2 linked regions of the Pararhizobium capsulatum DSM 1112 genome follow. The protein of the gene in region 1 binds, or shares a complex with, the protein of each later gene. Links are inferred from orthologs where the notes say so. Each region holds a gene or a part of one and is shown in the gene's direction. Other genes may lie near its edges.

Region 1 (6,461 bases):
CATGAGCGTTTCGGAGATCATGGAACGGGCAGGCCTTTCCAACATCGAGGAACACGCCAAAGTCGGCCCCGATATGATGACCATGCGGAAGTTTGCGGCCTACACGCATTCCGTGGTCTTCGTCGAAGTCCGCGTCGATGACGAGCTTGGTGTTGCGCGGGTCACCCGCGTCGTCAGCGCCATTGCTGCGGGGCGTATCCTAAACCCGAAGACGGCCCGCAGCCAGATTCTCGGCGGCGTGGTCGTGGGGCTCGGAGCGGCGTTGCATGAAGAAGGCATGATCGATCATCGCACCGGCCGGATCATGAACCCCAATATCGCCGAGTATCATGTCCCCGCCCATGCCGATGTCGAGGATATCGACGTCATCTTCGTCGATGAGGACGATGACAAGGCAAGCCCGATCGGCGTCAAGGGCCTGGGTGAAATCGGCATCGTCGGCGTGGCGGCCGCCGTGTCCAACGCCATCTTCCACGCCACGGGAAAACGCATCCGCAGTTTCCCCATCACACTGGACAAAATTCTCACAGCCGAGGCACAACAATGAACAGCCTATTACCCTTCAAGCCGGTCCCATTCTCGCCGGATGTCGAGATCATACAACCGGACGAGCCGGCAACGGCGCGCGAACTGGCAAAGACCATGCTGTCGATTGCCGAAAAGACCTATGCCGACAGCGGCCACGGCATCCGCTCAGTGCATGCCAAGAGCCATGGCCTATTGGAAGCCCGTGTCGACGTTGTTGACGGTCTGCCGCCCGAACTTGCGCAAGGGATCTTTGCGGAACCGCGCAGCGACGATGCGATCATCCGCCTTTCAACAACACCGGGCGATCTGCTGCACGACAGCGTCTCGACACCCCGCGGGTTAGAGCTGAAAATCATGGACGTCGAAGGCCCCCGCCTGCCCGGCTCTGAGAATTCCGCAAGCCAGGATTTCGTCATGGTCAACGGCAAGGAGTTCAACTCGCCGAGCGGCGAGGCCTTCGTGAAGAACCGCAAGCTTCTGGCGGCAACGACCGACCGCATGGAGGGCACGAAGGAGTTCATTGCCAGCGTCTTCAAGAAAGTCGAAGGGGCGCTCGAAACCTTCGGCACGGAAAGTGCGACGCTCAAGACGCTCGGCGGAAACCCGGAGACCCACATTCTCGGAGACAGCTTTTTTGCGCAGCTGCCGTTGCGCTACGGAAACCATATCGCTAAATACGCGGTCGTGCCCGCCTCGGACAATCTCAAGGCGTTGACCGGCACCACCCTTGATACATCCGATGATGCGGATGCCATCCGCCACGCCGTTCAGGATTTCTTCGAGACCGAAACCGCCGTCTGGCATTTGCAAGTCCAGCTCTGCACCAATCTCGACGCCATGCCTGTCGAAGGCATTGACGCCTGGGACGAGGCGAAAAGCCCGTTCGTGACCGTCGCCCACATCACGGCGGCTCCCCAGTCAGCCTGGAGCGAGAGCCGCGCCGAGGCTGTCGATGACGGCATGCATTTCAGCCCCTGGAATGGCATTACGGCGCACCAGCCGCTGGGCTCGACCATGCGCCTTCGAAAGCTTGCCTATGAGCGCTCCTCTGCTTTCCGCTCCCAGCGCAATGAGATCCCCGTGACCGAGCCGATGGTCTGTCCATTCGGTCACCATCGCGAGATTATGCCCTCGCAGCAGACGCCGATCCTGAAGCAGTAAGCGCGAAAATCACTTTCCAGACAGTAGAAGGAGCACATTATGGCATCGGAATGGCCCATGTGGATTCTGCAGGCCATTTCACTCGGTCTGTTTGTCGGCTGTTTATTTATCAAAGCGTAGCCTTCGCCGGAACAATCCCCCGGTGCTTCCGTTTGCGAACCAGTGCAACATGAAGGGGATCACACATGTCTGATGGCGCACCATTCAATGAAATCCGTGGATCTGGTGGCGAGACTCATCAGCAGTGTCCAGAGAAAAGCTCGCAGGATCGCGATGAAACGCTGACAACCAATCAGGGCATCGCGATTTCGGACAATCAGAACAGCCTGAAATCGGGCGCGCGTGGTCCGACGCTTCTCGAAGACTTTGTCCTGCGGGAGAAAATCTTTCATTTCGACCATGAGCGGATTCCGGAGCGCATCGTTCATGCCCGCGGCTCAGGGGCTCACGGATATTTCGAGGTCACCGACAATCTTTCCGATGTCACCAAGGCCGATCTGTTCCAGCGCGCCGGCGAGAAGACGCCTGTCTTCGTCCGTTTCTCCACCGTAGCAGGCGGCGCGGGATCGGTTGATACCCCGAGAGACGTACGCGGCTTTGCCGTGAAATTCTATACTAAAGAAGGCAATTGGGACCTCGTTGGCAACAACATTCCAGTCTTCTTCATCCAAGATGCGATGAAGTTTCCGGACCTTGTGCATGCAGTGAAAATGGAATCCGACCGCGCTTACCCGCAGGCAGGTAGCGCCCATGATACGTTCTGGGACTGGGCATCGCTCATGCCCGAAACCACCCACATGCTAATGTGGGCGATGTCAGACCGCACGATCCCTCGATCGCTTCGGACCATGCAGGGTTTCGGCATCCACACCTTCCGCTTCGTCGATGCCGACGGAAAATCCACCTTCGTGAAATTTCACTGGAGGCCGAAACTTGGCATCCAGTCCACGGTCTGGGAAGAGGCGCTGAAGCTGCAGGCCGCCGATAACGACTTTCATCGCCGCGACCTGTTCGAATCCATTGCCGCCGGGAATTTTCCGGAATGGGAACTCGGCGTCCAACTTTTCGACGAAGCGTTTGCCAAAAGTCTTGACTATGATGTTCTCGACCCGACAAAGATCATCCCCGAAGAAGTGCTACCGTTGCGCAAGGTCGGCCGGCTGGTGCTGGATCGCAATCCAGACAATTTCTTCGCCGAAACCGAGCAGGTCGCCTACTGTCCTGCCAACATCGTTCCCGGCATCGACTTCAGCAACGATCCTTTGTTGCAGGGTCGCCTGTTCAGCTATCTCGACACGCAGAAGTCCCGGCTCGGGACCGCCAATTTCCACCAACTGCCGATCAATGCGCCCAAGTGTCCCGTCATGAATTTTCAGCGGGACGGGCAGATGCAGATGACTGTGCCGAAGGGGCGGGCGAATTACGAGCCGAACAGCCTTGCCGCCCATGGCGAGATGGGCGGTCCAAGAGAGTGTCCCGTCACCGGGTTCCGTACCTTTGAGGGCCAGGCCCAGAAGCAGGAGCAGGGCGACAAGCTGCGTGTCCGTGCCGAACTTTTTGCGGATCACTTCAGTCAGGCGCGTCTGTTTTGGACATCGCAGACGACCTCCGAGCAGGCCCATATTGCCTCCTCCTTCGTCTTCGAACTGTCGAAGGTCGGCCTGGATCAGGTACCCCCGCGGATGGTCGCCAATTTGCGGAACGTCGATGAGGCGCTCGCCAAGCGCGTTGCAGATGGTCTCGGCATCGACTTGCCGAAGAAATCGCAAGCTGCACGGGAACCCGTTGATATGGCCCCCTCACCGGCACTCTCGATCCAGAAGAATATGATCGATACCGTCGAGGGTCGAAAAATCGGCATCCTTATCGCCGACGGGACCCATGCAAAAGTCCTGAAGAGCCTTGTCGACGCGATCAAGAAGGCGGGCGCGACGCCCTTCATTGTCGCGCCAAAGGTGGGCAAGGTTGCACTCTCTGGTGGTGAGCCAATCAAGGCTGATGGTCAGTTGGCCGGCTCACCCTCGCCTATCTTCGACGCTGTTGCCGTCCTACTGTCAGAGGAAGGCTGCAAGATGCTTCTCAAGGAAGGAGCCGCAATACAGTGGGTGATGGATGCCTTCGGTCATCTGAAGGCAATCGGCTTTGTCGAGACGTCCAAGCCCCTTCTCGACAAGGCAGGCATCGAACCAGATGACGGTGTGGTTTCATTGACCAACAGGTTCATCGAGGCTGCTGCCAAGCGGTATTGGGATCGTGAACCGAACGTGCGCATGTTGGTGTAGCCCCCTGGTGCTACGCCTCGGCAAAAATAGCCCCTGTTGTTTCGCAGGGGCTATTTCGTGTTAGGCGAGGACACACCTCTGTCTTGCCGGCCCCATCAGCTCTCGATATGGCGTGAGTTGTCGGCCGCGACCGCCCTCATCGTTTTCTACCTGCTGATCGCGTACGACGACAAGGGGCCTTGGCCATATTGGTCGCTGGACCATAAGCGGTGACGTGCCATATCCGGGCGCTGATAGCGATGCCGCTCGGATCGTCGTCGGCGGCTCCGGTTATCAGACTGGGGCCGAGTTGTTTGAGACCGCTGCTCTGCTTACCTCCGGATGGATCCGGGTCGAAATCGCTGCGGGCAAGCGGTGGATAGAATGTCGAATTCATGGGTTCCTCCCTGCCGCACATAACTTATTGCGCGCCCTCGAAGACATGGTTAGGACCTCCCAGCATCGCCATGAAACTGGGAGCTTGTTGAAACATCTGCGGCATGCGCTCACGGTCGAGCGAGGCCCCCTGTTCTGCGCGCAAGATTGTGTCGTTTCATTGGTAATGCAGACCAGCCCTTTTACGGTCGCGGTCTCGTCGCGGAGAGAAGTGAAGGAAAACGTCAATGTTGTCTCTTCTGGTTCGCCATACCGCGCCATGGCAGGTGGTCGAAGCGGCTGGCCTCCCCATTGAAGGCCTTTTCGATGATGGGGCTGAGGGCATACATGACGTCCGGCCATAGGTCGGGAAGCGTCGTGCCGATGGCACGTATTGCCCTCGGCCCCATGATCGGCCGATAGTCATTGGAAAAGAATTAGAGCTCAGGTCCCCGGAGAACGTACTTCGACTCCGGAGAGTTGAGGATAAGATTCACGGCGAATTTCAGCGTCGGAGGCCAGGCGTCCGGCATCCCCATTGGGTTCTGGGACCAATCGAATGCGTTCATTTCACTTGAAACGCCGCCTTCTCCCGTAAAAACAACGGCCTATAGAAACAGTCAGAATATCCTGCAAGTAACGCCCGCCTTACCTGACCGGATTTAAGATTGAATCTTATTCGAGGACCGGGGTGACTGATACACCAGGTTTCACCGACGAACTAGCATCTCGCTCGTATTAGCGCAGGCCAAAAAACGACAGTACAGCAATGACTATTACGACGAGTCCAACAATATAGATCAATCGGTTCATGACGAGTTCCTCTCAATTTCAACGTGTCAAAACGTTCACTGAAACAATTGGTTCCTTAGTCGAGCCAGCAGCGTTGGGGTAGCCACTGGCTCGCTTGTTTTGCTCATCTACAAGCGCACAAGCACCAGCGTCGAATTGACCGACGCCAGTATTATAGATTTCTAATACAACACGCAAACTTCACAAGGAAAATCTAGCAAGGTCTCTCTAACGATTGGCTGATTGGCGACGGCCGTCGGCCGTCGCGGGCATTTTTTTCGGGGTGGGTGCAGCATCGTTCCTTATCCTGTCTGCGTTGGCGAAAGATCGATTGGATCAGGTAGGCGGATCGACGGTAACTCGCGGCATGGCGATCCTTCGACTCGTCACATCCCTGAGTTGGACGATCGGGCAAGCCCCAGGGTGCGGTCCTCGTTTCGAAGACGGGATTCCCCGGAGTGTTCCTGGGGCCGGCTCCCTCGCAGCCTTGTCACTGGCAATCGTGGTCATTACCCACGTACGCGCCGTTGCGACAGTTTCAGAGGAGAGGCCTAAGTTGGGTCTCGAAGTTGCACCGGACCGCGTCAGCAATCATTGCGCTGGCCGCGTTTCAGGGGCTTCTGTTTGTAGGATTTGCTCTCTTCGCCGCGTATTTCCTGATGGCGCTCCTTTGGCCAACGTTGACATCGCTCTATCTCGGCCAAATTCCGAGAGCGGCCGGGATCGGAATCATCAGCATCGTCGGGATGGCCGTCGTGCAGGACCTCTTGCCGGGCGAGCTGGGATCGCCTCGGCGCTATTCGGCAACACGATCAGCGTTGGCTTCCTACTTTCGGGGCTCGGCACAGGTGTGTGGGCAAACGGGTTTGGATACTGGTCCCTGTTCTCACTTTGCACAGGCCTCTGCGGATTGGGTATAGTCGCGTTGTTGCCAGGCCGACATACATCAACAGTGTCGACGCGATAGGTCGTGATTCGATTATTGTCGGCCGAAGGGGTGGCAGCTCGTTTACCGTTAGCTATATGCACCCGTTGAAGTCGTTGTGATGGCTTTCCGTTACGAGCGACTACTTATCGTGGTCGTTGAGCGGGAGTGTGACGCAGGGTGGAAGTGGCAAGCGAGAACGCATCAAATTTGAACAGCGAAGCCCATGCCGATGCCACGGCACTGTTTGCCGGCGCCGGCGAGGTCCGTGCAATTGCACGGGATTTCGATTGGTCCGCGACCCCGTTGGGATCGTCATCGAGCTGGTCGCCAGCGTTGCGAACAATGGCGCGGTCGATCTTCGACTCGCCTTTTCCGATCTGTCTTTGGTCAGGTCCGCAATACGCGCTCATCTATAA
Region 2 (4,709 bases), on another replicon or contig:
CGCCGCATTGCCCATGAAATCAAGAACCCCCTGACACCAATCCAGTTGTCCGCCGAGCGGCTGAAGCGCCGCTATGGACGGCAGATTGCCGAGGATGACCGTGTTGTTTTCGATCAATGCACGGACACGATTGTCCGCCAGGTAGAAGACATCGGCAGGATGGTCGACGAGTTTTCCGCCTTCGCCCGTATGCCCAAGCCCACCAAGGAAAAAGTGGATATCAGGGCGGTTCTCAAGGACGCCGTATTCCTGCGGGAGATGGGAAACACCCATGTCAGCTTTATCAGAGACTTCGGCGACGAGCCGCTGGAAGGCCTCTTTGACAGCCGCATGCTGAGCCAGGCCTTCGGAAATATCGTCAAGAACGCAGTCGAGGCTATCGAGGCGCTGCCTGCCGACGCTGTTCGCGGGGAGTTGAAGATCATGGTGCGTTCCCGCCGAAACGAGGCAACAGGACAGTATGTCGTTGACGTCATCGACAACGGCAAGGGGCTTCCTACGGAAAATCGCCACCGCATTCTCGAGCCCTATATGACGATGCGTGAAAAGGGCACTGGCCTTGGTCTCGCGATCGTCAAGAAGATTATCGAGGACCACGGCGGGCACATTGAGCTGCATGACGCCCCGGCTGATTTCGATGGCGGCAATGGGGCAATGATCAGAATTATCCTGCCACCGGCTCCAGGCGCTGGCGGCTCCGAAATGACACAGGACAAGGACTACTCTCATGGCGGCTGATATTCTTGTAGTTGATGACGAGGAGGACATCCGCGAGATCGTTTCCGGCATCCTCTCCGATGAGGGCCACGAGACACGAACTGCCTTCGACAGCGACAGCGCGTTGGCCGCGATCAGCGATCGTGTACCGCGGCTGGTGTTTCTCGATATCTGGATGCAGGGGAGCAAGCTCGACGGGCTGGCTCTGCTCGACGAGATCAAGAGCCGTCATCCCGACCTGCCGGTGGTGATGATCTCCGGCCACGGCAATATCGAAACCGCCGTATCGGCGATCCGACGTGGCGCCTATGACTTCATCGAGAAGCCCTTCAAGGCGGACCGGCTGATCCTGATCGCCGAACGGGCGCTGGAAACGTCGAAGCTCAAACGCGAGGTTTTCGAACTCAAGAAGCGCTCGGGAGACCCGGTCGAGCTGATCGGCACCTCCGTTGCTGTCTCTCAGTTGCGCCAGAATATCGAGAAGGTTGCGCCCACCAACAGCCGCATCATGATCCACGGCCCGTCCGGTTCTGGCAAGGAACTGGTGGCGCGCATGATTCACCGCAAATCGACGCGAGCAGGCGGTCCTTTTGTTGCGCTAAATGCCGCCGCCATCACGCCGGATCGCATGGAAATGGCGTTGTTCGGGACCGAAGGCACTGCCGGCCAGCCGCGCAAGACGGGCGCGCTTGAAGAAGCTCACGGCGGCATTCTCTATCTCGATGAAGTCGGAGAGATGCCGCGCGAGACGCAGAACAAGATTTTGCGTGTCTTGGTCGACCAGCAGTTCGAACGTGTCGGCGGCTCCAAGCGCGTCAAGGTCGATGTCCGCATCATCTCCTCGACAGCCTACAATCTGGAAAGCCAGATTGCCGAGGGCGCCTTCCGCGAAGACCTCTATCACCGTCTGGCCGTCATCCCCGTGCGGGTGCCGGCACTTGCCGAGCGCCGCGAGGATATTCCCTTCCTCGTCGATATGTTCATGCGCCAGATCAGCGAGCAGGCGGGGATCCGTGCCCGCAAGATCGGCGACGATGCTCTTGCCGTCCTGCAGGCCCATGACTGGCCGGGCAATATCCGCCAGTTGCGCAACAACATCGAGCGTCTGATGATTCTGGCACGTACCGACGGGCCGGATACGGCAATCTCCGCCGACATGCTGCCAACCGAGGTCGGCGACAGCCTGCCGAAGATTTCTGCGCAGGGTGACCAGCACATCATGACCTTGCCGCTCCGTGAGGCGCGAGAAATGTTCGAAAGGGATTACCTCATCGCGCAGATCAACCGTTTCGGCGGTAATATTTCCCGCACGGCTGAGTTTGTCGGCATGGAGCGCTCGGCGCTGCATCGCAAGCTCAAGTCTCTCGGCGTCTGATAGTTCAAACCCGGAGGCGGGCATGACGAGAATAGCTTATGTAAACGGGGCCTATCTTCGCACGGCTGACGCAGGCGTTTCGATCGAGGATCGTGGCTTCCAGTTTGCCGATGGTGTCTACGAGGTCTGCGAAATCCGGAACAGCTATATCGTGGACCTGACCCGCCATCTGGATCGTCTCGACCGCTCATTGTCGGAAATCCGCATCAATCACCCGATGTCACGCAAGGCATTGGTCGGGATCATCCGCCATGTGATCCGCCGCAACCATGTCAAAAACGGGCTGTTCTACATGCAGGTGACGCGCGGTGCCGCACGGCGGGATCATGTGTTTCCAGCAGCCCACACGCCGCCGACGCTGGTTGTGACGGCAAAGCGCACGGATGCCTCGCTGATCGCCCGGAAGAATGCTGACGGTATCCGCGCCATTACCATGCCTGAAAATCGATGGGATCGGGTGGATATCAAGACAGTCGGCCTTCTGTCTAACGTGCTGGCGCGCCAAGATGCCAAGGAGGCGGGTGCGCAGGAGGCGATCTACGTCGATACGGACGGAAAGGTGACGGAAGGAGCGGCCACCAATGTCTGGATCGTGGACAAGGACGGAGTGCTGAGAACTCGCCCCGCCGATCACGGCATCCTGCGCGGCATTACCCGCACGACGCTCCAGGATGTGGCAACCAAAATTGGGCTTAAAATCGAGGAGCGCGCCTTCACCGTCGAGGAAATGCTGGCCGCACGGGAGGTGTTTATCACCGCGGCGACCAGTATTTGCTTCCCGGTCGTGACTGTGGACGGCCACACGATCGCCAACGGCCATCCCGGCAGCACGGCGCAGAAAATCCGCGAAGCCTTTTTCGACGTTGCGGAGAAGACTTTGATTTGATACCAAATCCGGGGAGATGCCGTGAACTTCATAGCTGGCGGTGTTTGGGGCATTCGAATCGTATAATCAACCGGTTAATCGGAACCGGCAAATAAGAAAGAAGCGGCGCCATGGCGGAACGTTCTCAGAACCTGCAGGACCTTTTTCTCAATACAGTCCGCAAGCAGAAAATATCTTTGACGATTTTTCTTATCAATGGTGTGAAACTGACAGGGGTCGTCACGTCTTTTGACAACTTCTGTGTGCTTTTGCGTCGTGACGGTCATTCGCAGCTGGTGTACAAGCACGCCATCTCGACCATCATGCCGGGTCAGCCGATGCAGATGTTCGAGAGCGAAGAATCCGCTTCCTGACAGGACACCTGACATTACCAAACGTGATACCAAATCGTCGTCGATCATCCCGGAGCTGGAAAAGCTTCGTGATGACATGCGCGCTCTCGTCGTCGTTCCGGTTCTGAAGAAAACCGGCCGCCAAGCTGCGGCCGATCCTTCTGTGCCGACGACAACCCGTTCCGATGAAAGCCGTCTCGAAGAGACTGTTGGGCTTGCTCTGGCCATCGACCTGACAGTCGTGCAGGGGCTGATTGTCCCGGTCGCGCAGCCGAAGCCCGGTACGTTGCTGGGTACAGGCAAGATCGAGGAAATCGGCCACCTGCTGACCGAGCACAATGCCGGCCTTGTCATTGTCGACCACCCGCTGACGCCGGTTCAGCAGCGCAATCTCGAGAAGGAATGGAACGCCAAGGTCATCGACCGGACGGGCCTTATCCTCGAAATCTTCGGCCGCCGCGCCTCCACCAAGGAAGGCACGCTGCAAGTCGAGCTTGCACATCTCAATTACCAGAAGGGCCGGCTGGTTCGCAGCTGGACCCACCTTGAACGTCAGCGCGGTGGCGCAGGCTTCCTCGGTGGCCCTGGTGAAACCCAGATCGAAGCCGACCGTCGGCTTCTGCAGGAAAAGATCCTGAAGCTCGAAAAGGAGCTGGAGCAGGTGCGCCGCACCCGCCAGCTGCACCGTGCCAAGCGGAAAAAGGTGCCGCACCCGATCGTGGCGCTGGTCGGCTATACCAACGCCGGCAAGTCGACGCTGTTCAACCGCATCACTGGCGCAGGCGTTCTGGCCGAGGACATGCTGTTTGCCACGCTCGATCCGACGCTGCGGCGCATGAAGCTGCCGCAGGGCCGCACCGTCATGCTTTCCGATACCGTCGGTTTCATCTCCGACCTGCCGACCCATCTGGTGGCTGCTTTCCGGGCGACGCTGGAAGAGGTTCTGGAAGCCGACCTGATCCTGCATGTGCGCGATCTCTCGGACCCGGACAATCAGGTTCAGTCGAGTGATGTCCTGCGCATCCTTGCCGATCTCGGCATCGACGAGAAGGCTGGCGCAGAACGCATCATCGAAGTCTGGAACAAGATCGATCGGTTAGAGCCAGAGGCGCACGAGGCGTTGGTGCAGAAGGCTGCGACTGGCGAAAACACGGTCGCGGTTTCTGCTGTGACAGGTGAGGGTGTCGATGCGATGATAGCTGAAATCAGCAAGCGTCTCTCTGGCGTGATGACGGAAACTACCGTGGTCTTGACGACGGACAAGCTACAATTGCTCTCTTGGATTTACGAGCACGCAATTATTGACGGGCGTGACGACCTTGAGGATGGTTCCGTAAGCCTCGACCTGCGCCTGACGGCCACGGAGGCAGCCGAACTCGATAGACGTTTAGGCAACGGG

What was found. Proteins that work in one complex are often made in the same cells at the same time.
Region 2: the proteins of QO002_RS20950 (region 1) and hfq are in contact, whole or in part, in a crystal structure (PDB 3VU3), measured with the Escherichia coli proteins. The link is inferred for Pararhizobium capsulatum DSM 1112 from one-to-one orthologs.

Annotation. Positions count from the first base shown.
Region 1 is NZ_JAUSVF010000002.1:91,740-98,200, forward strand. What follows is about bases 1,425-4,422. They hold QO002_RS20950 (catalase), read left to right. Parts: upstream 1,425-1,874; coding sequence 1,875-3,971; downstream 3,972-4,422. Other genes in these bases: QO002_RS20945 (catalase family protein), read left to right, coding at 1,425-1,689. Outside these bases: QO002_RS30930 (molybdopterin cofactor-binding domain-containing protein), read left to right, coding at 1-141; QO002_RS30935 (molybdopterin cofactor-binding domain-containing protein), read left to right, coding at 44-547; more of QO002_RS20945, read left to right, coding at 544-1,424; QO002_RS20955 (PAS domain-containing protein), read left to right, coding at 6,223-6,461.
Region 2 is NZ_JAUSVF010000001.1:2,277,182-2,281,890, forward strand. What follows is about bases 1,732-4,709. They hold hfq (RNA chaperone Hfq), read left to right. Parts: upstream 1,732-3,088; coding sequence 3,089-3,331; downstream 3,332-4,709. Other genes in these bases: ntrX (nitrogen assimilation response regulator NtrX), read left to right, coding at 1,732-2,092; QO002_RS11155 (D-amino-acid transaminase), read left to right, coding at 2,115-2,978; hflX (GTPase HflX), read left to right, coding at 3,408-4,709. Also shown: QO002_RS11145 (sensor histidine kinase NtrY-like), read left to right, coding at 1-738; more of ntrX, read left to right, coding at 728-1,731. UniProt on the Escherichia coli protein: RNA chaperone that binds small regulatory RNA (sRNAs) and mRNAs to facilitate mRNA translational regulation in response to envelope stress, environmental stress and changes in metabolite concentrations.